3 regions of the Streptomyces ambofaciens ATCC 23877 genome follow, and region 3 is predicted to be linked to each of the others. Evidence: predicted binding sites of a transcription regulator. Region 3 holds the regulator's gene; each other region holds the start of a gene.

Region 1 (9,798 bases), 2.1 Mb from region 3:
GGCCGACCGCCGTCTTCGCCGGCAACGACCTCCAGGCGCTCGGCCTGTACGAGGCCGCGCGCGAGCTGGGCCTGCGCATCCCGCAGGACCTGAGCGTGGTCGGGTTCGACGACCTGCCGGTGGCCCGCTGGGTGGGGCCGCCGCTGACGACCGTACGGCAGCCGCTGATGGAGATGGCCGAGGCGGCGGCCCGGCTGGTCCTGGACCTCGGGCGCGACGACGGCTCCGCGGCGGCGACCCGGGTGGAGCTGGCCACCAGCCTGGAGGTGCGCAGCAGCACGGCACCGCCCGCCGTCTGACCGAGACCGGATCGGCCCACCGGACGAAACGTTCGACACGCCGCGGCATCCTTCGGCGCTCCCGGGTGCCTCACGGCGGCCCTCGGCGTCTTTCGGTGGCTCTCGGCATCCTCAGAAGTCTGAGAATTTCCGCAGAATGTCGGCCCGTGTGTCCCCGCTCCCAACAATTCGGACTTATGTTCCTGGCGATGGGGCATTCGCGTGGGGACGCGAACGGGACCGGCACGGGCGGGGGCGGACGCATGGCTGCGCGGGACGCGCGGAGTGCGCGGGGCGGGCGGAGCGGGCTCCGTGGGCGTTCGAGAGGGCTGAAGGCGGCCGGGCTCGCCCTGGCCGGCGCGCTGCTGCTCGGGGTGGCCGCGGCGGGCTGGGCCTACTGGCACCTGAACGGCAACATCCGCAGCGTCGACATCAACGGGGCGCTGGGCGACGACCGCCCCGCGCGGCCCGTCGCCGCCCCCTCCGCCTCGCCCTCCGGGTCCCCGGTGCCCACCGGCGCCCTGAACATCCTGGTCCTCGGCTCGGACTCGCGCGGCGGTGAGGAGAACCAGGAGCTGGGCGGCGGCGACAGCGAGGGGGCCCGTTCGGACACGGCGATGGTCGTCCACCTCGACGCGGGCCGGACCGCCGCCACCGTCGTCAGCATCCCCCGGGACACGCTCGTCACCCGCCCGTCCTGCCCGCTGCCGTCCGGCGAGCAGACCCGGGAGGCGAGCGGTGCGATGTTCAACTCCGCCTACGCCCTGGGCGGGCCCGTCTGCGCCGTCAAGACCGTCGAGACGCTCACCGGGGTCCGCATGGACCACTACGTCGAGATCGACTTCTCCGGCTTCGCCGAGCTGGTCGACGCGCTCGGCGGGGTCACCGTCACCACCGACGTGGACATCGACGACGACAAGAGCCACCTCCGCCTGGAGGCCGGCACCCACCACCTCGACGGCACCGAGGCCCTCGGGCTGGCCCGCACCCGGTACGGACTGGAGGGCGGCAGCGACCTCGCCCGCATAGAGCTCCAGCAGAAGCTGGTCAAGGCGTTGCTGGAGCGGATCTCCGGCACCGACCTGCTCGGCGACCCCGCCCGGCTCTACCAGGTCGCCGACGCGGTCACCGGCAGCCTCACCACCGACACCGGCCTGGACTCGCTGGGTGAGCTGACGAGCCTCGGACGGAGCCTCGGGGGCCTGTCGGCGGACGACGTGCGCACCGTGACGATGCCGGTGGAGCCGGCCCCCTGGGACGCCAACCGGGTGGTGGCCCGGGAACCGGACGCCGGCGACCTGTGGGAATCGCTGCGCTGAGAATTCTCCCGGGAGATTCCCCGGTGACTGTCGATCCAGGGGTGTCCCGTTCGACGCAGGGGGTGAGAGGCCGGGAGGAACCCGGCCACCGAACCCGAGGAGTCACCATGCCCCGCTACCTGTCCCTGATCCGGATCGAGGAGAGCGACGCCCTGTCCGGCGGCCCCAGCCCCGAGCTGGTGCAGCGCATGGAGCAGCTGATGGAGGAGATGACGAAGGCCGGCGTCCTGCTCGACACCGCCGGGCTGACCCCGACCGCCGAGGGCACCCGCGTCCACTACGAGGGCGGCCGGCTGTCCGTCACCGACGGCCCCTTCACCGAGACCAAGGAGGTCGTCGGCGGCTACTCGCTCCTCCAGGCCAAGGACAAGGCCGAGGCGATCGAGTGGACCAAGCGCTTCCTCAAGGTGCACGAGGAGCACTGGACGGTGACCTGCGAGGTGCGGGAACTGATGGAGGGCTGATCGGAGTTCGCCCCCGCCCGCCCGAGGGTGTTGCATGGTGGGCTGTGGAACCACAGCCCACCGAGGCCCTCGAAACCGTCTTCCGGCTGGAGTCGCCCCGCGTCATCGCCGGCGTGGCCCGCCTGGTGCGGGACGTCGGCATCGCCGAGGAACTCACCCAGGACGCACTGGTCGCCGCCCTGGAACAGTGGCCCAGGGACGGTGTGCCCGACAACCCGGGCGCCTGGCTCATGGCCACCGCCCGGCGCCGCGCCGTCGACCTGATCCGGCGCCGGGAGACCTACGCCCGCAAACTCGCGGAGGTCGGCCGCGAACTGCCCGCCGCGGCGCCGCCGCCCGCCGAACCCGCCGATCCGGAGGACATCGACGACGACCTGCTGCGGCTGGTCTTCACCGCCTGCCACCCGGTGCTGTCCGCCGAGGCCCGCATCGCCCTCACGCTGCGTCTGCTCGGAGGCCTGACCACGCCCGAGATCGCCCGCGCCTTCCTGGTCCCCGAGCCGACCGTCGCGCAGCGCATCGTGCGCGCCAAACGCACCCTGGCCACGAGGAACATCGCCTTCGAGGTGCCCTACGGCCCCGACCGCGCGGCCCGTCTCGGCTCGGTCCTGGAGGTCATCTACCTGATCTTCAACGAGGGCTACGCCGCCACCGCCGGCGACGACTGGCTCCGCCCGGCCCTGTGCGAGGACGCCCTGCGGCTGGCCCGCGTGCTCTCGGCCCTGATGCCGAAGGAGCCCGAGGTGCACGGCCTGGCCGCCCTGCTGGAGCTGCAGGCGTCCCGCACGGCCGCCCGCACCGGCCCCGACGGGGCACCGGTGCTCCTCAGGGACCAGAACCGCCGCCGCTGGAACCGCATGCTGATCGCCCGCGGCATCACCGCCCTCGACCGCGCCCGCACCACCGGCTCCGGCGCCCCTGGCCCGTACGTCCTCCAGGCCGCCATCGCCGCCTGCCACGCGACCGCGGTCACGTACGAGGAGACCGACTGGCCGCGCATCGCCGCGCTCTACGGCCTGCTCGCGGCCCGCACCCCGTCCCCGGTGGTCGCCCTCAACCGCGCGGTCGCCGTGTCCATGGCCGAGGGACCGGCCCCCGCACTCGCCCTCGTCGACGCCCTCGCCGCCGAACCCGCCCTGCGCGACTACCACCTGCTCCCCAGCGTCCGCGGCGACCTGTTGCTGCGCCTCGGCCGCGGAGCGGAGGCGCGCACCGAGTTCGAGCGCGCCGCCTCGCTGGCCCGCAACGCGCGCGAACGCGAGCTGCTGGCCCGCCGGGCGCGGGAGTGCGGCTAGGGAGTGCGACCAGGGGGTCAGGATCTGCCCGCCGGGTGCCCGATCAGCATCGTCGGCGCCCCGGCGACCCGGGTCATGAACACCGTCGCCGCGTTCGGCCCCTGCGGCTTGACCTTGCGCCGCAGCTCCTCCGGCTCGACCGCCGAGCCGCGCTTCTTCACGGTCAGCGTGCCGACCCGGCGCTCCCGCAGCAGCGCCTTCAGCTTCTTGACGTTGAAGGGCATCAGGTCGGTGATCTCATAGGCGGTGGCGTACGGCGTCGGCCGCAGTTCGTCCGCGGTGACGTAGGCGATGGTCGGGTCGATCAGCCCGCCGTCCAGCTCCTGGGCGACCTCGGCGACCAAGTGGGCGCGGATGACGGCGCCGTCCGGTTCGTACAGGTACCGGCCGGGCGTGCGGACCTCCGGGTCGGGCAGGCCGGTGCCGAGCAGGGTGCGGGGCCCCGGCAGCAGCGTGGCGCGCACGGTCCTCGGCGCGGTGCCGAACCACAGCACCGCCTCCTTCACGTCCCCGCCGTCGGAGATCCACTCGGCCTCGGCGTCCGGCGGCACCACCTCGTGCGGAATCCCGGGCGCCACCTTCAGCGCGGCGGCGCGGGCGGCCGTACGGGCGGCCTGGACCGCCCAGGACAGGGGCGGCGAGTAGGCCTCGGGGTCGAAGACGCGGCCCCGCCCGCCCCGCCGGGCGGGATCGACGAACACGGCGTCGTACCCGGCGGTGTCCACCTCGGTGACATCCGCCTCGCGCACCTCGATCAGCTCACCCAGGCCCAGCGCCTCGGCGTTGGCGCGGGCCGCCGCGGCCGTCGCCGGGTCCCGGTCCACGGCCAGCACCCGGATGCCCTCGCGGGCCAGCGCGATCGCGTCGCCGCCGATCCCGCAGCACAGGTCGGCGACGGAGGTCACGCCGAGGGCCGCCATCCGCCCGGCCCGGTACGCGGCCACGCTCGCCCGGGTCGACTGCTCCACCCCGTGGGGCGTGAAGTACATCCGCCCGGCGTCCTCGTCCCCGAACTTCGCCACCGCCCGCTGCCGCAGCCGCGCCTGCCCGAGCGCCGCGGACACCAGCTCGGCCGGGTGCGTGCGCCGCAGCCGGGTGGCGACGGCAAGCTCCCGCGCCGGGTCGGTGCCGCGCACCTCGTCGAGGAGGGCGCGGCCCTCGGGGGTGAGCAGGGCGAGGAGGGCGTCGAGGTCGTTCACCGGGACATTGTGGGCCAGTCGGTGGACGGTGCGCTCCCGGCGCGGTGTCGGGCGGGGTTCCGCGGTCGCGGACTGCGAGGATCCGGCACCATGCGAGCAGTCGTACAAAATGACAAAAGCCGGACGTCCCGCGCCTTCCGGACGTCTTCCCCCGGACTCCGGTTGCGCGGCGGTGTCGCCGCGCTCGCCGTCGCCGCCCTCGCCTGCGGCTGTGCGCAGGACGCCTCCGAGGTCCACGGCGCCTCCGGCCAGCAGCCCCTCCAGGCGCCCCCCGCCCGCGCGCTCGACGCCTACGCGTCCAAGCTGCGCGCGGCCCAGGCCGCCCGGGTCGCCGCGGCCAAGCGCTGGAACCTGAAGAAGGTCCCGCTGACGGCCCCGCCGCCCCCGGCGAAGAAGCCGCAGATCAAGGCGCGCAAGGGGTTCGAGGTCACCGGCCAGGAGCACCTCCCGCCGGTCTTCACCACGATCCCCACCAAGGAGAAGATCGTCTTCCTCACCATCGACGACGGCGCCGAGAAGGACCGGGCGTTCCTGCGGATGATGAGCGAACTGCGGATCCCGTACACCGCCTTCCTCAGCGACTACCTGGTGAAGGAGGACTACGGCTACTTCAAGGAGATGCAGGACCGGGGCGTCACCCTCAACAACCACACCCTCCACCACCCCTACCTTCCCGGCCTGTCCTACGCCGAGCAGAAGCGCGAGATCTGCGGCATGCAGGACGTGATCGAGAAGCGCTACGGCAGCCGCCCGACCCTCTTCCGCCCGCCCTTCGGCAACTACAACCGCGACACCCTGCGGGCGGCCAAGGCGTGCGGCATCGAGTACGTCCCGATCTGGAACGAGGAGGTCTTCGCCGACCGCTGGGACTACCGCGAGTGGGACCGGGAGATCCACCCCGGCGACATCGTCCTCACCCACTTCCGGGGCGAGGACGACTGGGACGGCACCATGCGCGACATGGTCCGCGCGTTCCTCGACAAGGTCACCGCCGAGGGATACGCGGTGGCCCGGCTGGAGGACTACCTGTGAGGCGCGGGCGGTTCCGGACGGCCGGGGCCGCCCTGGCCGCCGCACTCCTCACCGGCTGCGCCCAGTTCGCCGGCCCCGCACAGCACCCGGCGGCCGGCGAGCCCGCCCAGGGCGGCGACCGGGGGCAGAACCTGCCGCCCGTCGTGGACCACGTCCGCACCACCGACCGGGTCGTCTTCCTCACCTTCGAGGACAGCGCCGAGCGTGACCCGCGCCTCGCCGCCCTGATCCGCGAACGGCGCCTGCCGGTCACCCTGTTCCTCACCGACACGGTCGCCGGACCCGCCTACGGCCACTTCGCCCGGCTGCGCTCGGTCGGCGCGAGCCTGCAGAACCACACCCTGGACCACCGCTCCCTGCGCGGGCTGCCGCACGCGGGCCAGCGCGCCGAGATCTGCGGCCAGCAGACCAAGCTCACGGCCCGCTTCGGCGTCCGCCCCCACCTCTTCCGCCCGCCCTACGGCACGTACGACACCACGACCCTGCGCGCCGCCGCCGGCTGCGGCATCACGGCGGTCGTCCTGTGGCGCGCGTCCCTGGAGGCCGACGGCGCCCTCACCTACACCCGCGGCGAGCACCGGCTCCACCCCGGCGACATCGTGACCGTCGCGCCGGACGACCCGTCGGGCCGGGACCTGAGCGACCGTACGGCGCGTCTGCTGGAGGCGATCGAGGAGCAGGGGCTGAGGGTGGGGCGCCTGGAGGACTACCTCTGACCCCGGCCGGCGTTTCCCTCCCGGCCGGCCGTTCCAGCCCGTCCGGCGTTTCGAGGACGAGGCCGTTCAGGCCGAAAGGGGGGCCGGGGGGCGCGGCCCCAGCGACCCAGGCGCCGACGCGGGGTGCCTCCATGGACCGGCGTTCGTACGAAAACCCGCCCGACGCGCCGCAGGCATTGGCACTCCGCTTGACCGAGTGCTAATCGCGGTCATAGTCTCGGCTCTGGCACTCACCACTGGAGAGTGCCAACACAGCGACGGGCAGGTCCGGCACCCGCGACGACGGATCGACCTGGTCGCCACCTCAGACAGTTAACCCCGTGAGATCTCCGAAGGGGGAGGTCGGATCGTGACGACCACCAGCTCCAAGGTTGCCATCAAGCCGCTCGAGGACCGCATTGTGGTCCAGCCGCTCGACGCCGAGCAGACCACGGCCTCGGGCCTGGTCATTCCGGACACCGCCAAGGAGAAGCCCCAGGAGGGCGTCGTCCTGGCCGTCGGTCCGGGCCGCTTCGAGGACGGCAACCGCCTTCCGCTCGACGTGAGCGTCGGCGACGTCGTGCTCTACAGCAAGTACGGCGGCACCGAGGTGAAGTACAACGGCGAGGAGTACCTCGTCCTCTCGGCCCGCGACGTGCTCGCGATCATCGAGAAGTAGTTCACCGAAGCACCTTGCTTTCCAGCTGCGCCCCTGGCTCCCGCTAACTTTCTCAAGCCGGGCGCCCGGGGCGCAGTGCCGTATAACCCCCAAGTTTTCCGGAAGAGGGCTCACGCTCCCATGGCGAAGATCCTGAAGTTCGACGAGGACGCCCGTCGCGCCCTCGAGCGCGGCGTCAACAAGCTTGCCGACACGGTCAAGGTGACGATCGGCCCCAAGGGCCGCAACGTCGTCATCGACAAGAAGTTCGGCGCCCCCACCATCACCAACGACGGTGTCACGATCGCCCGCGAGGTCGAGATCGAGGACCCGTACGAGAACCTCGGCGCGCAGCTGGTGAAGGAGGTGGCGACCAAGACCAACGACATCGCGGGTGACGGTACGACCACCGCCACCGTGCTGGCCCAGGCCCTGGTCCGCGAGGGCCTGCGCAACGTCGCCGCCGGTGCCTCCCCGGCGCTGCTGAAGAAGGGCATCGACGCGGCCGTCGCCGCCGTGTCCGAGGACCTCCTCGCGACCGCGCGCCCGATCGACGAGAAGTCCGACATCGCCGCCGTGGCCGCGCTGTCCGCCCAGGACCAGCAGGTCGGCGAGCTCATCGCCGAGGCCATGGACAAGGTCGGCAAGGACGGTGTCATCACCGTCGAGGAGTCCAACACCTTCGGTCTGGAGCTGGACTTCACCGAGGGCATGGCCTTCGACAAGGGCTACCTGTCGCCGTACTTCGTGACGGACCAGGAGCGCATGGAGGCCGTCCTCGACGACCCCTACATCCTCATCAACCAGGGCAAGATCTCCTCCATCGGGGACCTGCTGCCGCTGCTGGAGAAGGTCATCCAGGCGGGCGCCTCGAAGCCGCTGCTGATCATCGCCGAGGACCTGGAGGGCGAGGCCCTCTCCACCCTCGTCGTCAACAAGATCCGCGGCACCTTCAACGCGGTCGCCGTCAAGGCCCCCGGCTTCGGCGACCGCCGCAAGGCGATGCTGCAGGACATGGCCGTCCTCACCGGCGCCACCGTCATCTCCGAGGAGGTCGGCCTCAAGCTCGACCAGGTCGGCCTCGAGGTGCTCGGCACCGCCCGCCGCATCACCGTCACCAAGGACGACACCACGATCGTCGACGGTGCCGGCAAGCGTGACGAGGTCGAGGGCCGTATCGCCCAGATCAAGGCCGAGATCGAGTCCACGGACTCCGACTGGGACCGCGAGAAGCTCCAGGAGCGCCTCGCGAAGCTGGCCGGCGGCGTGTGCGTGATCAAGGTCGGCGCCGCCACCGAGGTGGAGCTCAAGGAGCGCAAGCACCGTCTGGAGGACGCCATCTCCGCGACCCGCGCCGCGGTCGAGGAGGGCATCGTCTCCGGTGGTGGCTCCGCGCTGGTCCACGCCGTCAAGGTCCTCGAGGGCAACCTCGGCAAGACCGGCGACGAGGCCACCGGTGTCGCGGTCGTCCGCCGCGCCGCCGTCGAGCCGCTGCGCTGGATCGCCGAGAACGCCGGCCTGGAGGGCTACGTCATCACCTCCAAGGTCGCCGAGCTCGACAAGGGCCAGGGCTTCAACGCCGCCACCGGCGAGTACGGCGACCTGGTCAAGGCCGGCGTCATCGACCCGGTGAAGGTCACCCGCTCCGCCCTGGAGAACGCCGCGTCGATCGCCTCCCTCCTCCTGACGACCGAGACCCTGGTCGTCGAGAAGAAGGAAGAGGAAGAGCCGGCCGCCGCGGGCCACGGCCACGGCCACGCCCACTGAGCGCTGCGCTGAGCTGAACGGTGCCCAGTCCCCTGCGGGGGGCTGGGCACCGTTTCTTCGGGGCGCCGGCGGCGGACCCGCGTCTGCCCCGACGGGTCTCGTGCCGGGTGCGGCACCGCCATGGTTGCTCGCGGAGTTCCCCGCGCCCCTTACGGGGCGATTCCCTTGACGAACCTCACCGGTCCCGCGAGAGCCGCCCGGGCCCCCTCCTCGTCCGTCAGGCGCGCCGCGAGGGTGGCCTCCGCCAGGCGCGGGGGGAGGGCTTCGGCGAACTTCAGGCCGCGGACCGCGCCGGGGTCCACCTCGGGCAGGGTGAGACCCGTCTCGGCGTCCGCAACCGCCGCTCGCCACGACGGCGCGGTCACGTCGTCGCGCAGTCGCACGAACCGGTCGTCGACGAGCCGGTGACGCAGAACGACCGACGGCAGGGACGCGGCGAGGGTGGCGTTCGCCCGATGGCCGGCAAAGGTCCACCAGCGCACGTCGTTGGCTCCGCGACGGGTGATGACCGTGCCCGCCGGATGCACCACGTCCGCGTGTTTCTCGCGTGCCTCCGCCAGTCCGGCCTCCGCCCGGCGGGTCAGGACCACGGGCGGGTCGTCGCCGAGCAGCACGTCCCGCACCGCGCGGGCCAGGGTGAAGGACCGGACGCGGTGTGCTCCCGAGCCGCTCCACTTGGCACGTCCGCCCTCGTCCACGGGTTCCACGAAGCAGCGTCTGCGCCGCCAGTCGATGTAGGTCACCAGCCAGCTGCGGCCGGCCAGCAGCAGCTTCCGCGGGCCGTCGGTCTCCTCGGTGAGCAGGTCGGGATCGGTACGCCCGATCTCCGTCCGCCCGCTGAGCACGGTGAACTCGGGGGGTGCCGTGAACGAGGCCGTCAGGTTCATGAAGTGCCGATGACCGAAGCGCCGTTCGGCTTCCGGCCCGATGAACAGCGTGCCCGAGTCCTGCTCCAGGTAGCCCTCTCTCACCAGATGCCGTACGACCGGTTCGGCGGCGGTGCCGAACGGGTCGAGGCCGCCCCACCACTCCTGCCACAGGTTCTCTCCGACCCGGTGCTCCTGAAGACAGAGCGCGAGAAGCTGCTGGGC
Region 2 (9,798 bases), 910 kb from region 3:
GGCATGACCAGAAGCTGCTCTTCGTCTTCGACGGCCTGGAGGACTTCCTGCAGGAGCTCGAAGGGGAGGCGAAACGAGTTGCACTGCGCACCCTGCTCATCGAGGTACCCGATTGGCTCCGTTCACTGCGTGGTCGTCCACTGGGAGTGGTGGTTTTCGTCCGTCGTGACTTGGCTTCGTGGGCGATCCGGCAGAACCTCGGGCAGTTCCTGGATCGATACGAGGCGTACGCCCTGCGGTGGGACGCGCAGGAAGCGCTCCGACTCGCACTCTGGGTGGCGGTGACGGCTGAGGCCGTATCGAGCCCCGACCGTGAGCTGATGGAACTGTCGTATGAGGACATCGCTCAGGCGTTGCGCCCGGTCTGGGGGGCGAAGCTCGGATCCGATGCCTCTCACGAGGCCTGGTCCGAACGCTGGGTACCCGCAGCTCTTGCCGATTTCAATGATCAGGTCCAGGCCCGCGACGTGGTTCGCTTCCTGCGCGAAGCGGCGGAACTGTCCGCCGGGGACGAACAGACGGACAGACTGCTCGTTCCCACAGCCATGCGCAACGCGCTTGCGCAGTGCAGTTCGGAGAAGGTCAGAGAGATCGGTCAGGAGAACAAGCGGCTCGGGGACCTGCTGCTGGGCCTGGGGCAGTACGCCCCCGAAGTGCTGATGCCCTTCAGCGCCGAAGACGTCGGTCTGGAAGCCAACGACCTGGCTGTGCTGCTGGAAGCCGGTGCACTGGCGCGAGATGCCGACGGCCGATACCGGTTGCCTGAGATCTATCGCCATGCCCTCGGGTTCAGAACTCAGGGGCGTGCCCGCGTAGTGCGGAGGTGAAGAGGGACGACGTGCCTGCCGGTGAGGTCGGTCACCTCACCGGCAGGCACGTCGCACACCCGTTCCGCGACCGAGGGACAGCCGCGTGCGCGAGGTCCGCGCATCCCTGTCCCCGCTACTCCTTCAGCGCGTCCAGCTGCTCCAGGAACCACCGGGCCGGAGGCAGCGCCGTTCCCGCCGCGGCCAGCCGCTTCGACCGCTCCGCCCGCTCGCCGGCACCGACCGACAACGCCTCGTGCAGCGCCCGAGCCGTCCCCGACACGTCGTACGGGTTCACCACCAGCGCGTCCTCGCCCAGCTCCTCGTAGGCCCCCGCCTCGCGCGACAGCACCAGCACGCACCCCTCGTCGGAGACGACGGGCACCTCCTTCGCGACGAGGTTCATGCCGTCCCTGATGGGGTTGACGAGGGCCACGTCGGCCAGCCGGTACGCCGCCAGCGACCGCGCGAAGTCGTCCTTCACGTGCAGCACGACCGGCGTCCACCCCGGCGTCCCGAACTCCACGTTGATCGACTCCGCCACCCGCTGCACCTCGGCGGTGTAGTCCCGGTACACGGCGAGGTCCTGCCGCGACGGGTAGGCGAACGCCACGTGCACGACCCGCTCGCGCCACTCGGGCCGGTCGGTGAGCAGCTGGCGGTAGGCCAGCAGCCCCCGCACGATGTTCTTGGACAGCTCGGTCCGGTCCACCCGCACGATGGTCCGGCGTCCCTCGCCGATCTCCGCCCGCAGCGCGGCCATCCGCTCGTCCACGTCGGCCTCGTGCGACCGCTTCCGCAGGAAGTCCGCGTCCGCGCCGAGCCCGTGCACGCCGATCTCGGTCCCGCCGGTCCCGCCCACCAGCGCGTCGCAGCACGCGGTGAACGCGTCGGCCCAGCGCCGGGTGAGGAACCCGAGCCGGTCGGCGCCCAGCATGCCGCGCAGCACCTGCTCGGCGATGTCGTCCGGCAGCATCCGGAAGTAGTCCACCGGCGCCCACGGCGTGTGCGAGAAGTGGCCGATGCGCAGGTCGGGACGGAGCTCGCGGAGCATCCCCGGCACCAGCGTCAGGTGGTAGTCCTGCACGATCGCGACCGCCCCTTCGGCGGCCTCCTCGGCCAGCGCCTCGGCGAAGGCCCGGTTGTACGCCTCGTAGGAGGCCCACTGCCGCCGGAACTCCGCGTCGAAGACCGGCTCCAGGGGGGTCTGGTAGAGCATGTGGTGCACGAACCACAGCACGGAGTTGGCGATCCCGTTGTACGCGTCCGCGTGCACGTCGGCCGGCACGTCCAGCATCCGCACGCCGTCCTCGCCCACCCCGCGCCGCACCGCCTCGCGGTCGCCGTCGCTCAGCGCGGAGCACACCCACAGCGCCCCCGCGTCGGGCCCGATGGCCGACAGTCCCGAGACCAGCCCGCCACCACCGCGTTTGGCGTGCAGCGAACCGTCCTCCCGCACCTCGTACGAGACGGGCCCCCGATTGGAGGCGACCAGCACCTGAGCAGCACCGAAGGTTGAAGCCATACGCCTCAACCTAGCCCGGCCCCCGAACCCTCAAACGTGGCCCGCCGGCACATCCGCGCGGGTCCGGCCGAGATTCACGCCACCCTCCGGGCCGCGTACTCCGCGATCTCCGTCATCGGGGGGCGTTCCTCCGTGTCCACGGCGTACGTGCGCGGCTCGAAACCGGCGGCGCCCCGCTCGAACTGGGTGATGGCCGGGCGGACCAGGTGGCCGCGGGCCAGCCGGAGCTGGGCGGTGCGGTAGATCGCGGCGGACATCCGGCCCAGGGCCTGGCCGTCCTGGTGCCGGTGCCTGCGGACCCCGACGTCGACCTGGGCCAGGCCGTCCAGACCCACCAGGTGCAGGGCGTCGACCAGCATGCCCAGCTCGACGCCGTACCCGACGGGGAAGGGCAGCCGTTCGAGCAGCGAGCGGCGGGCCGCGTACTCGCCGCCCAGCGGCTGGACGAAGCCGGCCAGCCGCGGCCAGTGCAGGTTGAGCAGCGGGCGGGCCATCAGCTCGGTGACCCGGCCGCCCTGCCCGGGAGCGGCGCCGAGCGGACGGTCGTACATGGCCTTGACGAGGTGCACGTCCGGGTCGGTGAGCAGCGGGCCCACGATCCCGGAGACGAAGTCGGCCGAGAACTCCCGCAGGTCGGCGTCGACGAAGCAGACGATGTCGCCGCCGGTGACCAGCAGCGAGCGCCACAGCACCTCGCCCTTGCCGGGGACGGCCGGGATGCGGGGGAGGATCGCGTCGCGGTGCACGACCCGGGCGCCCGCCGCCGCGGCCACCGCCGACGTGCGGTCGCTCGACCCGGAGTCCACCACCACGACCTCGTCGACGAGCGGGTCGCGCCCCATCAGCTCCCGCCGGATCACCGTGACGATGTCGCCGACCGTCGCCTCCTCGTCCAGGGCGGGGAGCACCACGCTCACCGTCTGGCCGGTGGCGTGCTTGGCCGTCAGGAGCTGCTGGAGGGGCCGGTCCGTCACGGACCAGGAGCGTGCGCCCAGCCAGCGCTCGACTTCTTCCAGCACGGTCGGTGGCTCCTCTGTGATCCATCTCGCGGTACGGACGACTGTCTCAACCGCCCTGGCCTTCGGTTACAGTCTTGAACAACGCGTGGGGCCACCGCATGCCGGGGTCGCCGCGCGCACCGCACAACAATCGAATACCGCTCATCCAGAGGGGCAGAGGGATACGGCCCGTTGAAGCCCCGGCAACCCTCCAGCCGGTTCTTGTCACGCAGACGTGGCGAGGCTCCCGGCTAGGGAAGGTGCCAAATCCGTCTCACGGCGAGATGCGTCGTGAGGAAGATGAGGAGAAAGGGCCTCGCCTCCATGGCTGTGCAGACCGCCGAAAGCACCACCACCCCCTCCGCCGCTCCCGCCGGCTCCGTCGACCTGGGCCCCGCCGCGGCGCTCTCCTGCCGCGAGTGCGGTCACCGCGTGCCGCTCGGCCCGGTCTTCGCCTGCGAGGAGTGTTTCGGCCCGCTGGAGATCGCCTACGACTTCTCGGCCTACGACACCGAGGAGCTGCGGAAGCGGATCGAGGCGGGACCCGCGAACATCTGGCGTTACGCCCCGCTGCTGCCCGTCCCCGCCGACGTGGCCGACAAGCCGAACATCAACCCGGGCTGGACCAAGCTCGTCAAGGCCGACAACCTCGCCCGCGAGCTCGGCGTCACCGGCGGTCTCTACGTCAAGGACGACTCCGGCAACCCGACGCACTCCTTCAAGGACCGCGTCGTCGCGCAGGCCATCGAGGCCGCCCGCGCCTTCGGCTTCACCACCCTCTCCTGCTCCTCCACCGGCAACCTCGCGGGTGCCGTCGGCGCCGCCGCCGCCCGCGCCGGCTTCCGTTCCTGCGTGTTCATCCCGCACGACCTGGAGCAGGGCAAGGTCGTCATGGCCGCCGTCTACGGCGGAGAGCTCGTCGGCATCGAGGGCAACTACGACGACGTGAACCGCTTCTGCTCCGAGCTGATCGGCGACCCGGCCGGCGAGGGCTGGGGCTTCGTCAACGTCAACCTGCGGCCGTACTACGCCGAGGGCTCCAAGACGCTGGCGTACGAGATCTGCGAGCAGCTCGGCTGGCGGCTGCCCGACCAGCTCGTGGTGCCCATCGCCTCCGGCTCCCAGCTCACGAAGATCGACAAGGGGCTCCAGGAGCTGATCAGGCTCGGTCTCGTCGAGGACCGGCCGTACAAGATCTTCGGCGCCCAGGCCGCCGGCTGCTCGCCGGTGTCCACCGCCTACAAGGCCGGCCACGACGTCGTGCGCCCGCAGAAGCCGGACACCATCGCCAAGTCCCTCGCGATCGGCAACCCGGCCGACGGCCCCTACGTCCTCGACATCGCGCGCCGCACCGGCGGCGCCGTGGAGGACGTGACGGACGAGCAGGTCGTCGACGCCATCAAGCTGCTCGCCCGCACCGAGGGCATCTTCGCCGAGACGGCGGGCGGCGTGACGGTCGGCGTCACCAGGAAGCTGATCGAGGACGGCGTCCTGGACCCGACGCTCACCACCGTCGTCCTCAACACGGGCGACGGTCTGAAGACGCTGGACGCGGTGGCCGGCACCGGACTCACCACCACCATCCGCCCGAACCTGGACTCCTTCCGAGAGGCTGGCCTCGCATGAGCGTGACCGTTCGCATCCCCACCATCCTGCGCACCTACACCGGTGGAAAGGCCGAGGTCGCCGCCGACGGTGCGAACCTCGGTGAGGTCATCGCCGACCTGGAGAAGAACCACACCGGCATCGCCGCCCGCGTCCTGGACGACCAGGGCAAGCTGCGCCGCTTCGTCAACGTGTACGTCAACGACGACGACGTCCGCTTCGAGCAGGGCCTGGAGACCGCCACCCCGGACGGCGCGGGCGTCTCGATCATCCCCGCGGTCGCCGGCGGCTGACCCGCCCCACCGTTACCATCGGTAATTGACGTAACGCAGAGTTCATCGAATTGCCCCCTCCGTGAGAGAAGCGGAGGGGGCAATTCCATGGGATTGAGCGCGGTAGAGTTGGGGAACGCGCTCCCGATCGAAAGATCGGGAATCTCGAATTCCTGCCCAGCGCCCGACAAGATGTAGCCAAAGTGTGGGCGTATTTCGCGGCTTTTGTTCCCTTTGTGTGCCCCGACTTGACCCGAATTCAGGCGAATTCTCGCCACATTCCGGACCGGGTGCGTCCAGATTTCTCGTCCGATTGACCTGTTGCAGACGGCAGTTGGACAGATACATTCAGCCGCGGTCGACGCGTTCCGGCGCACGCCCCCAGTCGTGGGGGGCGAGGTCTGACCCGGGTCCGCGAAGTGCGGATCTGTGCAAGGGCCAGTAATAGGGGAGTTAGGCATGGCTCAGGGCACCGTCAAGTGGTTCAACGCGGAGAAGGGGTACGGCTTCATCGCGGTCGACGGTGGTGCGGATGTTTTCGTCCACTACAGCGCGATTCAGATGGACGGCTACCGCACCCTCGAAGAAGGCCAGCGGGTCGAGTTCGAGATCTCGCAGGGTCAGAAGGGCCCGCAGGCCGACATGGTTCGCCTCAGCGCCTGAGACGTCCGGCCACCGAAAGCGAACGGTTCTTCTCCAAGGGCCCGCACCTCCCCGGAGGTGCGGGCCCTTCGGGCTGTCCGTGGGCTGTCCGCGGCCGGTTCGCGGTCGGTCCGCGAGCCGCCCGCGCGGGGGCCGAAACGGTGTTCGCGGGCGGCTGAGCCGCCGGGCCGATCCCCCGAAGGCGCTTGCACTCGATGGGGGCGAGTGCTAATCATTGGCGTTAGCACTCTGAAGGTGAGAGTGACAACGAAGGACCGGGTCGGTGAGGCCCGCAGGCCGGGTGGGGAAGGAACCACGAGGCCGGCGAGCCGTCCGTCGCGGGCGCGGGCGCGGTCCGAAGGAATCACCCCCAGTCCTGGAGGGACCACTTCACATGGCCAAGATCATCGCGTTCGACGAGGAGGCACGGCGCGGCCTCGAGCGCGGCATGAACCAGCTCGCGGACGCCGTCAAGGTGACGCTCGGCCCCAAGGGCCGCAACGTCGTCCTCGAGAAGAAGTGGGGCGCCCCCACGATCACCAACGATGGTGTCTCCATCGCCAAGGAGATCGAGCTCGAGGACCCGTACGAGAAGATCGGCGCCGAGCTGGTCAAGGAAGTCGCCAAGAAGACGGACGACGTCGCCGGTGACGGTACGACCACCGCGACCGTTCTCGCCCAGGCCCTGGTCAAGGAAGGCCTGCGCAACGTCGCGGCCGGCGCCAACCCGATGGCCCTGAAGCGCGGCATCGAGAAGGCCGTCGAGGCCGTCTCCGCCGCCCTGCTGGAGCAGGCGAAGGACGTCGAGACCAAGGAGCAGATCGCCTCCACGGCCTCCATCTCCGCCGCCGACACCCAGATCGGCGAGCTCATCGCCGAGGCCATGGACAAGGTCGGCAAGGAAGGCGTCATCACCGTCGAGGAGTCCCAGACCTTCGGTCTGGAGCTGGAGCTCACCGAGGGTATGCGCTTCGACAAGGGCTACATCTCGGCGTACTTCGCCACCGACATGGAGCGTATGGAGGCGTCGCTCGACGACCCGTACATCCTGATCGCCAACTCCAAGATCGGCAACGTCAAGGACCTGCTGCCGCTCCTGGAGAAGGTCATGCAGTCGGGCAAGCCGCTGCTGATCATCGCCGAGGACGTCGAGGGCGAGGCCCTGTCGACCCTGGTCGTCAACAAGATCCGCGGCACCTTCAAGTCCGTCGCCGTCAAGGCCCCGGGCTTCGGCGACCGCCGCAAGGCCATGCTCGGCGACATCGCCATCCTCACGGGCGGCGAGGTCATCTCCGAGGAGGTCGGCCTCAAGCTGGAGAACGCGACCCTGGACCTCCTGGGCCGCGCCCGCAAGGTCGTCATCACCAAGGACGAGACCACCATCGTCGACGGCGCCGGCTCGACCGACCAGGTCAACGGCCGCGTCAACCAGATCCGCGCCGAGATCGAGAACAGCGACTCGGACTACGACCGCGAGAAGCTCCAGGAGCGCCTGGCGAAGCTGGCCGGCGGCGTGGCCGTCATCAAGGCCGGTGCCGCCACCGAGGTCGAGCTCAAGGAGCGCAAGCACCGCATCGAGGACGCCGTTCGCAACGCGAAGGCGGCCGTCGAGGAGGGCATCGTCGCCGGTGGTGGCGTGGCCCTGCTCCAGGCCTCCCAGGTCTTCGAGAAGCTGGAGCTGACGGGTGACGAGGCGACCGGCGCCAACGCCGTGAAGCTCGCCCTGGAGGCCCCGCTCAAGCAGATCGCCGTCAACGGTGGTCTCGAGGGCGGCGTCGTCGTGGAGAAGGTCCGCAACCTCACCGTCGGCCACGGCCTGAACGCCGCGACCGGTGAGTACGTCGACATGATCGCCGAGGGCATCATCGACCCGGCGAAGGTGACCCGCTCTGCCCTGCAGAACGCCGCCTCCATCGCCGCGCTGTTCCTCACCACCGAGGCCGTCATCGCCGACAAGCCGGAGAAGGCCGCCGCGGGCGGCGCCCCGGGCGGCATGCCGGGCGGTGACATGGACTTCTGATCGGCTCCGGTCGATCAACCGTCCTACGGACCGAGGGCGGCACTCCCCGACAGGGGAGTGCCGCCCTCGGGCGTTTCCCGGGTGCGTCCCCGGCTCCTTCCGCGCCGTCGGCCCGACGGCAGGGGGCTGTGACCTGGGCCACTCATGGGGTGGGGCCGGAATGCGCGCGACGGCGGGGCCTGTTGGCCCGGGTGTGGTGCATGCGCATGCACATACTGACCGGTACCTCCAGAGGAGCCCCCACGTGACCGTCACCGCCCCCGACGCCGCCTCGCGCGCCGCCAGCGTCCTCGCCCGCCCCGCCACCATCAACGGCCTGACCGTGCCGAACCGCATCGCGATGGCGCCGATGACCCGGATGTTCTCCCCGGGCGGCGTCCCCGGCGACGACGTGGTCTCGTACTACGCCCGCCGTGCCGCCGCCGGGGTCGGCCTGATCGTCACCGAGGGCACCTACGTCGGCCACGAGTCCGCCGGGCAGAGCGACCGCGTGCCGCGCTTCCACGGCGAGGAGCAGCTGGCCGGCTGGGCGAAGGTGGCCGAGGCGGTGCACGCGGCGGGCGGCACGATCGTGCCCCAGCTGTGGCACATCGGCATGGTCCGCAAGCAGGGCGAGCCGCCCTTCGCCGACGCCCCCGCCGTCGGCCCCTCGGGCCTGCGCATCGGCGAGGACGAGGTCACCGGCAAGGCGATGACGCAGCGCGACCTGGACGACGTGATCGGCGCCTTCGCCGAGGCCGCGGCCGCCGCCGAGCGCATCGGCCTCGACGGCGTGGAGATCCACGGCGCCCACGGTTACCTCGTCGACCAGTTCCTGTGGGCCGGCACCAACCGCCGCACCGACGCCTACGGCGGCGACCCGGTCTCCCGCACCAGGTTCGCCGCCGAGATCGTGGCCGCCGTGCGCGACGCCGTCTCGCCCGAGTTCCCCGTGATCTTCCGCTACTCGCAGTGGAAGCAGGAGGCCTACGACGCCCGCCTCGCCACGACGCCGGAGGAGCTGGAGGCCATCCTCGCCCCGCTCGCCTCGGCCGGCGTCGACGCCTTCCACGCCTCCACCCGCCGCTACTGGCGCCCGGAGTTCGACGGCTCCGACCTCAACCTCGCCGGCTGGACCAAGAAGCTGACCGGCAGGCCCGCCATCACGGTCGGCTCGGTCGGCCTCGACGGCGACTTCACCAAGTCCTTCCTGGGCGAGGGCGCCCCCGTCGGCAGCCTCGACAACCTCCTCGACCGCATGGAGCGCGACGAGTTCGACCTCGTGGCCGTCGGCCGTGCGCTGCTCCAGGACCCCCAGTGGGCCGAGAAGATCCTCTCCGGCCGGTTCGACGCGCTCGCCCCGTACGACGCGGCGTCGATGAAGACCCTCAGCTGAGCGCCGTGCGCACCACGGCGTAGGGTCCAGAGATCACCAACTGGCGTACGGCCTGCGGTAACCAGTGAGGAGTGATCGATGAGCACGACCGGACCCGTGGTGCGCACCCACTGCGGCGCGGTGCGCGGACAGACCTCGGACGGCCTGACCGTCTTTCGCGGCATCCCCTTCGCCGAGGCCCCGGTGGGTCCGGGCAGGTTCGCCGCCCCGCGCCCCGCCCGCCCCTGGGACGGGACGCGCGACGCGTACGCCTTCGGCCCGCCGCCCCCGCAGGACCTGGGCCTGGCGGGCCCGGCCGGCACCCACTCCGGGGGCGAGGACTGGCTCACGGTCAACGTCTGGACCCCCGCCCCCGACCCGGCCGCCCGCCGCCCGGTGATGGTGTGGATCTACGGCGGTGCCTACAAGCTCGGCCACTCGGGCAGCCCGGGCTACGACGCCCGCCGCATAGCCGTCGACGGCGACCTCGTCGTCGTCACCTTCAACTACCGCGTCGGCATGGAGGGTTTCGCCCACATCGAGGGCGCCCCCGCCAACCGGGGCCTGCTCGACCAG
Region 3 (9,798 bases):
GCGCCCTGTCCTTCCTCGCCGAGGCCTCCGACCTCCTGGCCGGCCAACTCGACGAGGACCTGGTCGCCTCCCTCACCGGCCAGCTGATCGTGCCGCGGCTCGCCGACTGGTGCGCCGTGTGGCTGGAGGACGAGTCCCTCGGCCGGGGGGCGTGGAGCGACGACCCGGGCTCGGCCGTCGGCGCGCGGCTGGCCCGCGTCTGGCACGGCAGCGAGAGCCACATCGAGGAGCTGCGCCGGGTCCTGGAGAAGGACCCGCCCCGCCCGCGCGACCCGTGGCGTTCCGGCCCCGTCGACCACCCCTGGCCCGCGGAGGGGCTCGGCGCGGACGGCGCGCAGGGCGCCGCGCTCGCCTACCGCCTGGTCGCGGGCGGCCGGCCGCTGGGCACCTTGGTCATCGGACGGTCCGGCACCTCCCGCTTCCCCGACGAGATCAGCGGCCTCGTCGAGGATCTCAGTCGCCGGGTGGCGCTCGCCATCGGCGCCGCCCGCCAGTACGCCCGGCAGGCCACCATCAGCGCCGTCCTGCAGCGCGGCCTGCTGCCCGGTGCCGTCGCGGAGATCCCCGGCGTGCGCAGCGCCCTCGTCTACGAACCGTGCGACAAGGGCGGCCCCAGCGGCGACTTCTACGACCTCTTCCCGGCCGGCGACGGCCGCTGGTGCTTCGCCGTCGGCGACGTCCAGGGCAAGGGCCCCGAGGCCGCCGTCGTCATCGGGCTCGCCCGGCCCTGGCTGCGGCTGCTGGCCCGCGAGGGGTACGGCGTCCCCGACGTCCTCGACCGCCTCAACCAGCTGCTCCTCGACGACGCCACCGAGGCCGCCGACGCCGCCGCGCGCGCCCTGGTCGCCGTCGGCGGCCGTCCGGTTGCCCCGGGCGACGGACCGCAGACCCGCTTCCTGTCCCTCCTCTACGGCGAGCTGGTCCCCTTCGCGGGGGGCGTGCGCTGCACCCTGGCCTCCGCCGGGCACCCGCTGCCCCTGCTCCTCGGGCCCGACGGCACCGTCCACGCGGTCGCGCAGCCGCAGACGCTGCTCGGGGTCGTCGAGGACGCGACGTACACCAGCGAGACCTTCGACCTGAGCTCCGGCGACACCCTGCTGTGCGTCACGGACGGGGTCACCGAGCGGCGCAGCGGCTCCCGCCAGTTCGACGACGGGGACGGGCTCGCGGAGGCGCTCGCCGGATGCGCGGGGCTCGGCGCCGGCCTGGTCGCGGAGCGCATCAAGCGGCTGGTGCACGAGTTCGGGGCCCGGCCCCCGGAGGACGATCTGGCGCTGCTGGTGCTCCAGGCGGAGTGACGGCCCGGGGCACGAGGCGGGTGCGGGACAATGGAACGCATGCCCTCCGCACTGCCCGACGGCGAACCCGTCCCCTCCGACGGCGCCCTCCCGGCGTCCGCGCTCGCCGCCGCCGACCGACCCCTCGGTTTCTACCTGCACGTCCCGTACTGCGCGACCCGCTGCGGATACTGCGACTTCAACACCTACACCGCCACCGAGCTGCGCGGCACCGGCGGCGTCCTCGCCTCCCGGGACAACTACGCGCAGACGCTCGTCGACGAGGTCCGTCTCGCCCGCAAGGTCCTCGGCGACGACCCCCGCGAGGTCCGCACGGTCTTCGTCGGCGGCGGTACGCCCACCCTGCTGGCCGCCGACGACCTGGTACGGATGCTGGGGGCGGTCCGCGAGGAGTTCGGCCTCGCCGCGGACGCCGAGGTGACGACGGAGGCCAACCCCGAGTCCGTCGACCCGGCGTACCTCGCCACCCTGCGGGAGGGCGGCTTCAACCGGGTCTCGTTCGGCATGCAGAGCGCGCGGCAGCACGTTCTGAGGGTGCTGGACCGCACCCACACCCCGGGCCGCCCGGAGGCGTGCGTCGCGGAGGCCCGCGCGGCCGGCTTCGACCACGTCAACCTGGACCTGATCTACGGCACTCCCGGTGAGTCCGACGACGACTGGCGCGCGACCCTCGACGCCGCGCTCGGCGCCGGACCCGACCACGTCTCCGCGTACGCCCTGATCGTCGAGGAGGGCACCCAGCTGGCCCGCCGCATCCGGCGCGGCGAGGTCCCGATGACCGACGACGACGTCCACGCCGACCGGTACCTGATCGCGGAGGAGCGGCTGTCGGCAGCGGGCTTCGACTGGTACGAGGTGTCGAACTGGGCCACGTCGGAGGCCGGGCGCTGCCTGCACAACGAGCTGTACTGGCGGGGCGCCGACTGGTGGGGCGCCGGGCCGGGAGCCCACTCCCACGTGGGCGGGGTGCGCTGGTGGAACGTGAAGCACCCGGGGGCGTATGCGGGCGCCCTGGCGGCGGGGCGCTCCCCGGGAGCCGGCCGGGAGATCCTCACGGACGAGGACCGCCGCGTGGAGCGCATCCTGCTGGAGCTGCGGCTCCGCGAGGGGGCGCCGCTGACCCTGCTCAGGGAGGAGGGCCTCGCGGCCTCGCGCCGTGCGCTGTCGGACGGGCTCCTCCAGGAGGGGCCGTACGAGGACGGGCGCGCGGTGCTCACCCTGCGGGGGCGGTTGCTCGCGGACGCCGTGGTGCGGGACCTGGTGGACTAGGGGTCGATCCCCGCGTCGGCGGGGAGCGGGAACCGTTCGGCCGAGGGGACGAGCTCATCGACGGACCGTCTCCGCGGCGGTGGAGAGAGTCCGCCAGGTCGCCTCTGCCGGTCGCCTCCGCCGACGACGGGACGGCGCTCAGGGTGCGGTGACGTGATCGATGAGACGTTCCACACTTCCCAGCAGCTCGGGCTCCAGGTCCTTGTACGACCCCACCCGCGCCAGGATCGCCTGCCACACCGCCCCGGTGTTCTCGGACGGCCACCCCAGTGCCCGGCACACCCCCGTCTTCCAGTCCTGCCCGCGCGGCACCCGGGGCCAGGCCTCGATGCCGACCGACGCCGGCTTCACCGCCTCCCAGACGTCGATGTAGGGGTGGCCCACCACCAGCGCGTGCTCGCTCGTCACGTCCTGCGCGATCCGCCACTCCTTGGATCCCGGCACCAGGTGGTCCACCAGGACGCCCAGCCGCGCGTCCGGCCCCGGCGCGAACTCGGCGACGATCGACGGCAGGTCGTCCACGCCCTCCAGGTACTCCACGACGACACCCTCGATGCGCAGGTCGTCGCCCCACACCTTCTCGACCAGCTCGGCGTCGTGCCGCCCCTCGACGTAGATCCGCCCGGCACGGGCCACCCGGGCGCGCGCGCCGGGAACGGCGACGGAGCCGGACGCCGTACGCGTGGGCCGTGCCGGACCGGACGACGGTCGCACCAGCGTCACCACCCGCCCCTCCAGCAGGAAGCCGCGCGGCTCCATCGGGAAGGCCCGGCGCTTGCCGAAGCGGTCCTCCAGGGTCACCGTGCCCGCCTCGCAGCCGGTCACCGCCCCGCAGAACCCGGTGCCGGGCTCCTCGACCACCAGGCCGGGGTCGGCCGGGACCTCCGGTACCGGCTGCGATTTCTTCCACGGAGGGGTCAGGTCGGCGGAGTACTGGCGCATTCTGAGGACGATACGAGGAATCCGCCGCCCGTGATCAGCGCGACACGCCGAAACGCGCGGCCAGCGCCTCCCGTTGGGACCGGACGAACGCCGCGTCCACCACCGCTCCGTGGCCGGGCACGTACAGCGCGTCCGCACCGCCCAGGGCGAGCAGCCGGTCCAGGGCGGCCGGCCAGCGTGAGGGCACGGCGTCCGGGCCCGCCTGCGGCTCGCCGGACTCCTCGACCAGGTCGCCGCAGAACACGACCGGGGGGTCGCCCGGCACCAGCACCGCGAGGTCCTGGCCGGTGTGCCCCGGCCCCACGTCGGCCAGCAGCACCCGCCGGCCGCCGCCCAGGTCGAGCGCGCACTCGCCGGCGACCTCGCGGTGGACGCGGACCAGCGCGTCGGCCGCCTCCTCGGCCGCCCCCGCGTCCAGCCCCTCGGCCACCGCGTCGGAGAGCAGCGCCTCCCGCCCCTGTCCGCCCCGCGCGAGCACCGCCCCGATGCCCGCCGCGCCGTGGACCTCCACGCCCGCGAACGCCGCCGCGCCGAAGACGTGGTCGAAGTGCGGGTGGGTCAGCGCGAGATGCGTCACACGGTGACCGGCGAGCCGCTCCGCCCGCGCACGCAGCCGGGCACCCTCGCCGAGGCTCGACCCGGTGTCCACGAGCAGTGCCGCGCCCGCGCCGACGACCAGCCCCGCCGTGCAGTCCCACACCGGCAGCCGGCACCGGCCCACCCCGGCCGCCAGCCGCTCCCATCCCAGGTCTTCCCAAGTCACCGTCACGACGACGACGCTAGCGGTGCGGCACCCGCGCGCACGGCCGCGTGGCACCGGCCTTGCCGGGGGCGTACCCCACGGCCGTACACTGGGCCGGGGAAGTCTGGCACTCGTCAACGGTGAGTGCCAGGAGGAACACCGGGCGGACGACTTCTGGAGGTGTGCGCGATGCTCAGTGAACGCAGGCTGAAGGTGCTGCGCGCCATCGTCCAGGACTACGTCGGCACCGAGGAGCCCGTCGGCTCCAAGGCCCTCACCGAGCGGCACAACCTCGGCGTCTCCCCGGCCACCGTGCGCAATGACATGGCGGCCCTGGAGGACGAGGGGTTCATCGCCCAGCCGCACACCAGCGCCGGGCGCATCCCGACCGACAAGGGCTACCGGCTCTTCGTCGACAAGCTGGCCGGCGTCAAGCCGATGACCGCGCCCGAGCGGCGCGCCATCCAGAACTTCCTGGAGGGCGCCGTCGACCTCGACGACGTGGTGGCCCGTACGGTGCGGCTGCTCGCGCAGCTGACCCGGCAGGTCGCCGTCGTGCAGTACCCGTCGCTGACCCGCTCGACCGTGCGGCACGTGGAGCTGCTGGCGCTGGCGCCCGCGCGCCTGATGCTGGTGCTGATCACGGACACCGGGCGGGTCGAGCAGCGGATGGTCGACTGCCCGGCGCCCTTCGGGGAGTCGTCCCTGGCGGACCTGCGCGCGCGGCTCAACAGCCGGGTCGCCGGACGTCGCTTCACGGACGTCCCGAGCCTGCTCGAGGATCTGCCGGAGGCCTTCGAGGCCGAGGATCGCGGTACGGTCTCCACCGTGCTCTCCACCCTGCTGGAGACGCTGGTCGAGGAGAACGAGGAGCGGCTCATGATCGGCGGCACCGCCAATCTGACCCGCTTCGGGCACGACTTCCCCTTGGTGATCCGACCCGTCCTCGAGGCGCTGGAGGAGCAGGTCGTGCTCCTCAAGCTGCTCGGCGAGGCGAAGGATCCGGGCGTGACCGTCCGTATCGGTCACGAGAACGCCCACGAGGGACTCAACTCCACGTCCGTCGTGTCGGTGGGCTACGGTTCGGGCGGCGAGGCGGTTGCCAAGCTCGGCGTGGTCGGACCGACCCGCATGGACTACCCGGGAACGATGGGAGCGGTACGCGCAGTGGCACGGTACGTCGGACAGATCCTGGCGGAGTCGTAGGTGGCCACGGACTACTACGCCGTACTCGGCGTGCGCCGCGACGCTTCCCAGGACGAGATCAAGAAGGCGTTCCGGAGGCTCGCCCGCGAGCTGCACCCGGACGTCAACCCCGATCCGAAGACCCAGGAGCGGTTCAAGGAGATCAACGCCGCCTACGAGGTGCTGTCGGACCCGCAGAAGAAGCAGGTCTACGACCTCGGGGGCGACCCCCTCTCGCAGGCCGGCGGCGGCGCGGGCGGCTTCGGCGCGGGTGGCTTCGGGAACTTCTCGGACATCATGGACGCGTTCTTCGGCACGGCGTCGCAGCGCGGACCGCGCTCGCGCACCCGCCGGGGCCAGGACGCGATGATCCGCATCGAGATCGAGCTGGACGAGGCCGCCTTCGGCACGACGAAGGACATCCAGGTCGACACGGCCGTCGTCTGCAACACCTGCAACGGCGAGGGCGCGGCCCCCGGCACCTCGGCCCAGACGTGTGACATGTGCCGCGGCCGCGGTGAGGTCTCGCAGGTCACCCGGTCCTTCCTGGGCCAGGTCATGACCTCCCGGCCCTGCCCCCAGTGCCAGGGCTTCGGCACCGTGGTCCCGACCCCGTGCCCGGAGTGCGCGGGCGACGGCCGGGTGCGCTCCCGGCGCACGCTGACCGTGAAGATCCCGGCCGGTGTCGACAACGGCACGCGTATCCAGCTCGCGGGCGAGGGCGAGGTCGGACCCGGCGGCGGCCCCGCCGGCGACCTGTACGTCGAGATCCACGAGCTGCCGCACTCGACCTTCCAGCGCCGCGGCGACGACCTGCACTGCACGGTCACCATCCCGATGACGGCGGCGGCCCTCGGCACCAAGGTGCCGCTGGAGACCCTCGACGGCGTGGAGGAGGTCGACATCCGCCCGGGCACCCAGTCCGGCCAGTCGATCCCGCTGCACGGCCGCGGCGTCACCCACCTGCGCGGCGGTGGCCGGGGCGACCTCATCGTGCACGTCGAGGTCACCACGCCCACCAAGCTCGACACCGAGCAGGAGCGCGTCCTGCGCGAGCTGGCCAAGCTGCGCGGCGAGGAACGCCCCCAGGGGCAGTTCCAGCCGGGGCAGCAGGGGCTGTTCTCCCGTCTGAAGGATGCCTTCAACGGGCGTTGATCCGGGCGCCGGCCGCGTGCCGCGTGGGTGCCGGTCCGGGTGCCGCCAGGGGCTCCGCGGTGCGGATGCTCCTGGCGTATGCCGACGGAAGCCCGGATTCGGACTTGTTCGGAGGACGTGACAACATGCCGTCATGTCCTCCGCACTGACCGATCTCTTCCCCTACCCGATCGTGCAGGCGCCCATGGCGGGCGGCGTCTCCGTGCCGCAGCTCGCCGCCGCGGTCTGCGAGGCGGGAGGGCTGGGATTCCTGGCCGCCGGGTACAAGACCGCGGACGGGATGTACCAGGAGATCAAGCAGCTGCGGGGGCTGACGAGCCGCCCCTTCGGCGTCAACCTCTTCATGCCGCAGCCCGAGACACCCGGCACCGGCCCCTGTGGGGCGGCCGACGCCGCGTCCACGAACGCCGCCGCCGTCGGCCTCTACGCCCACCAGCTCGCCGGCGAGGCCGCCTGGTACGAGACGGAGCTGGGCGACCCCGACAGCGGCCGCGACGACGGATACGACACCAAGCTCGCGGTGCTGCTGGACAACCCGGTGCCGGTGGTGTCGTTCCACTTCGGCGTCCCGAGCCGCGAGGTCGTCGACTCCCTGCACCGCGTCGGCACCTTCGCCCTGGTCACGGCGACCACCGCCGAGGAGGCCAGGGCCGTCGAGCGGTCCGGCGCCGACGCGGTGATCGCGCAGGGCGCCGAGGCCGGCGGACACCAGGGCACCCACCGCGACCACCCGGAGACGGGCGGTACCGGCACCGGACTGCTGTCCCTGGTCGCGCAGGTCCGGGAGGCGGTGAGCCTGCCCGTCGTCGCCGCCGGCGGCATCATGCGCGGTGGTCAGATCGCCGCCGTCCTCGCGGCCGGCGCGAGCGCGGCCCAGCTCGGCACCGCCTTCCTCGCCACTCCGGAGTCCGGCGCGCACGCCCTGCACAAGCAGGCCCTGACCAACCCCCTGTTCGTGCGCACCGAACTGACCCGGGCCTTCTCCGGGCGCCCCGCGCGCGGCCTGGTCAACCGCTTCCTGCGCGAGCACGGCCCCTACGCACCCGCCGCCTACCCGGACGTCCACCACCTCACCGCGCCGCTGCGCAAGGCGGCGGCGAAGGCGGGCGACGCGCAGGGCATGGCGCTGTGGGCGGGGCAGGGCCACCGGATGGCCCGGGAACTGCCCGCCGGGCAGCTGGTGGAGGTGCTGGTGGCCGAACTCGCCGCCGCCGGGACAGCGTTGTCGGGCTTGTCGGGCTTCGCGACGGGAGGTACGGGCCGATGACGGCACCGGTGTTCGTGGTCGACTCGCTCCGGCCGGGCGACCTGCCCGGCGGGGAGTACGTCCTGGACGGCCCGGAGGGGCGGCACGCCGTCTCCGTGAAGCGGCTGCGCGCCGGCGAGGACGTCGTCCTCACCGACGGACGCGGACGCTGGGCCGAGGGCGTGGTGAAGGCCGCCGAGGGCAAGGACCGCCTCGTCGTCACCGACCTGGAGAGCGTCCACGAGGAGCCCGCGGAACGGCCCCGCCTCACCGTCGTGCAGGCCCTGCCCAAGGGCGACCGCGGCGAGCTGGCCGTCGAGACGATGACCGAGGTCGGCGTCGACGCGATCGTGCCCTGGGCGGCGTCCCGCTGCATCACCCAGTGGAAGGGCGAGCGCGGCCTGAAGGCGCTCGGCAAGTGGCGGGCGACGGCCCGGGAGGCCGGCAAGCAGTCCCGCCGGGTCCGCTTCCCCGACGTCGCGGACGCAGCGACGAGCAAGCAGGTTGTCTCACTTCTGGCCGACGCCGACTTCGCGGCCGTACTCCACGAGAGCGGCGACGAGCCCCTGGCAGCCGCCGAACTGCCCGCCTCCGGCGACATCGTGCTGGTCGTCGGACCCGAAGGGGGCGTGTCCCCCGAGGAGTTGGCGCTCTTCGCCGCGGCCGGCGCCCAGGCCTACCGTCTGGGCCGCAGCGTCCTGCGCACCTCCACCGCGGGTACCGCCGCGACCGCCGTCCTCCTGGCCCGTACCGGCCGCTGGTCCTGACGGTCCGGGCCGCCGGTCCTGACGGTCCCGTCAGCCGTCAGCCGTCAGCCGTCAGCCGTCAGCCGTCAGCCGTCAGCCGTCAGCCGTCAGCCGTCAGCCGTCAGCCGGCGACCGTCAGCTGCGCGGGCGGCGGCGACCGCCGGGAACAGGTCCCAGCCGTCCAGTTCCACCGGGGCGCCGCCGGGGGCGGGCAGCAGGCCGCGCCGGTCGGCCTCGTCCACCAGGGCCCTCACGACGCCGGGTTCGCGCTGGTTGAGCAGGTTGCCGCGGCCGTCCGCCACACAGCCCTCGAACCAGTGGTGGCCCTCGGAGGTGAGGCGGCCCGAGTCAGGGCCGCCCGGCAGGAAGACGAACCGGACGCGGACGCCGTCGCCGTCGCCGTCGCGGTACAGGGTCAGCGCGTCGCGCCGGACGCCGTCCCGTCCCCGCTTCTGCCGGTGGCTCCAGTGGTACGTCGTCCGCTCGTCCACGACGAGCCTGCGCTGCCTTCGGTCACGGCCCATCCGCCCACGGTAGTGAGGAGTGGCCGTATGCGCCCTACCGCCGGCCTCGCGCCGGTGGCACGCTGCCCTCCATGGGGGCATCGAGACGGATCCGGCGTGTGGCTCCGGTGGTCGTCGGCGCGGTCGTCGCCGTCGCCGGTGTCGGCGCGTGCGACCCGGGCGGGCTCAGTTCCGCGTCCGTGGCGTACACGACCGACCAGACGGTCACGCGCGAACTGCAGCGGCAGAAGGCCCAGGTGCGGTGGCTCACCTGCACCGCCTCGTACGGGGACGACGGTTCCACGGCGTCGGCGGGCGAGGACACCGTCGCCTCGGTCGACTGCAAGGGCAAGACCGACGACGGGAAGGACATCACCGTGGACGGCGAGGTGACCCGGGTCGTCAACGGCGCCTGCGTGCGCGGTGACCTGACCGCGAAGGTGGGCGGCAAGGAGTGGTTCCGGGTCAAGGGGCTCGGGAACTGCGACGCCACGAGCGCTCCGCCGGCCGGCCGGCCCTCGCAGCAGGGGCCGGGACCCACCGTGACGGTCACCCGGACCATCTGGTGTCCGGACGACCCGCACTGCCGTCCGGTGCAGGGCAAATAGTCCGGGCGGGCGGGTGACCGGCAAGTGATCCGAACCTCTGTCGGCGGACGGCACCCCTGCATAGGGTGAGGGGGTGACACAGTCCGCAGCGTCTGCCTACCTCC

The links. Region 3 encodes HrcA, which represses chaperone genes, less so after heat shock. Its sites were predicted from a motif close to TTNGCACTCNGNNNNNCNGAGTGCNAA; they were not measured.
Region 1: groES (co-chaperone GroES) is a predicted target of HrcA. The motif match lies at 6,480-6,506, and genes of this name have one in related genera.
Region 2: groL (chaperonin GroEL) is a predicted target of HrcA. The motif match lies at 6,054-6,080, and genes of this name have one in related genera.

What each region holds. Positions count from the first base shown of each region.
Region 1 is NZ_CP012382.1:4,799,476-4,809,273, forward strand. It holds gene SAM23877_RS21580 (LacI family DNA-binding transcriptional regulator) at 1-299, shown strand, start outside; gene SAM23877_RS21585 (LCP family protein) at 542-1,597, shown strand; gene SAM23877_RS21590 (YciI family protein) at 1,705-2,061, shown strand; gene SAM23877_RS21595 (RNA polymerase sigma factor) at 2,106-3,356, shown strand; gene SAM23877_RS21600 (class I SAM-dependent methyltransferase) at 3,374-4,555, opposite strand; gene SAM23877_RS21605 (polysaccharide deacetylase family protein) at 4,718-5,587, shown strand; gene SAM23877_RS21610 (polysaccharide deacetylase family protein) at 5,584-6,303, shown strand; gene groES (co-chaperone GroES) at 6,653-6,961, shown strand; gene groL (chaperonin GroEL) at 7,082-8,707, shown strand; gene SAM23877_RS21625 (DEAD/DEAH box helicase) at 8,857-9,798, opposite strand, start outside.
Region 2 is NZ_CP012382.1:3,623,405-3,633,202, reverse strand. It holds gene SAM23877_RS16105 (KGGVGR-motif variant AAA ATPase) at 1-827, shown strand, start outside; gene SAM23877_RS16100 (alpha,alpha-trehalose-phosphate synthase (UDP-forming)) at 943-2,331, opposite strand; gene SAM23877_RS16095 (glucosyl-3-phosphoglycerate synthase) at 2,406-3,350, opposite strand; SAM riboswitch class I at 3,489-3,636, shown strand; gene thrC (threonine synthase) at 3,654-4,955, shown strand; gene SAM23877_RS16085 (MoaD/ThiS family protein) at 4,952-5,227, shown strand; gene SAM23877_RS16080 (cold-shock protein) at 5,666-5,869, shown strand; gene groL (chaperonin GroEL) at 6,243-7,868, shown strand; gene SAM23877_RS16070 (NADH:flavin oxidoreductase) at 8,113-9,243, shown strand; gene SAM23877_RS16065 (carboxylesterase/lipase family protein) at 9,322-9,798, shown strand, end outside.
Region 3 is NZ_CP012382.1:2,717,142-2,726,939, reverse strand. It holds gene SAM23877_RS41175 (SpoIIE family protein phosphatase) at 1-1,298, shown strand, start outside; gene hemW (radical SAM family heme chaperone HemW) at 1,338-2,567, shown strand; gene SAM23877_RS12255 (DUF3097 domain-containing protein) at 2,706-3,509, opposite strand; gene SAM23877_RS12250 (MBL fold metallo-hydrolase) at 3,544-4,278, opposite strand; gene hrcA (heat-inducible transcriptional repressor HrcA) at 4,441-5,457, shown strand; gene dnaJ (molecular chaperone DnaJ) at 5,458-6,591, shown strand; gene SAM23877_RS12235 (nitronate monooxygenase) at 6,725-7,858, shown strand; gene SAM23877_RS12230 (16S rRNA (uracil(1498)-N(3))-methyltransferase) at 7,855-8,604, shown strand; gene SAM23877_RS12225 (hypothetical protein) at 8,691-9,107, opposite strand; gene SAM23877_RS12220 (hypothetical protein) at 9,179-9,694, shown strand; gene SAM23877_RS12215 (S41 family peptidase) at 9,768-9,798, shown strand, end outside.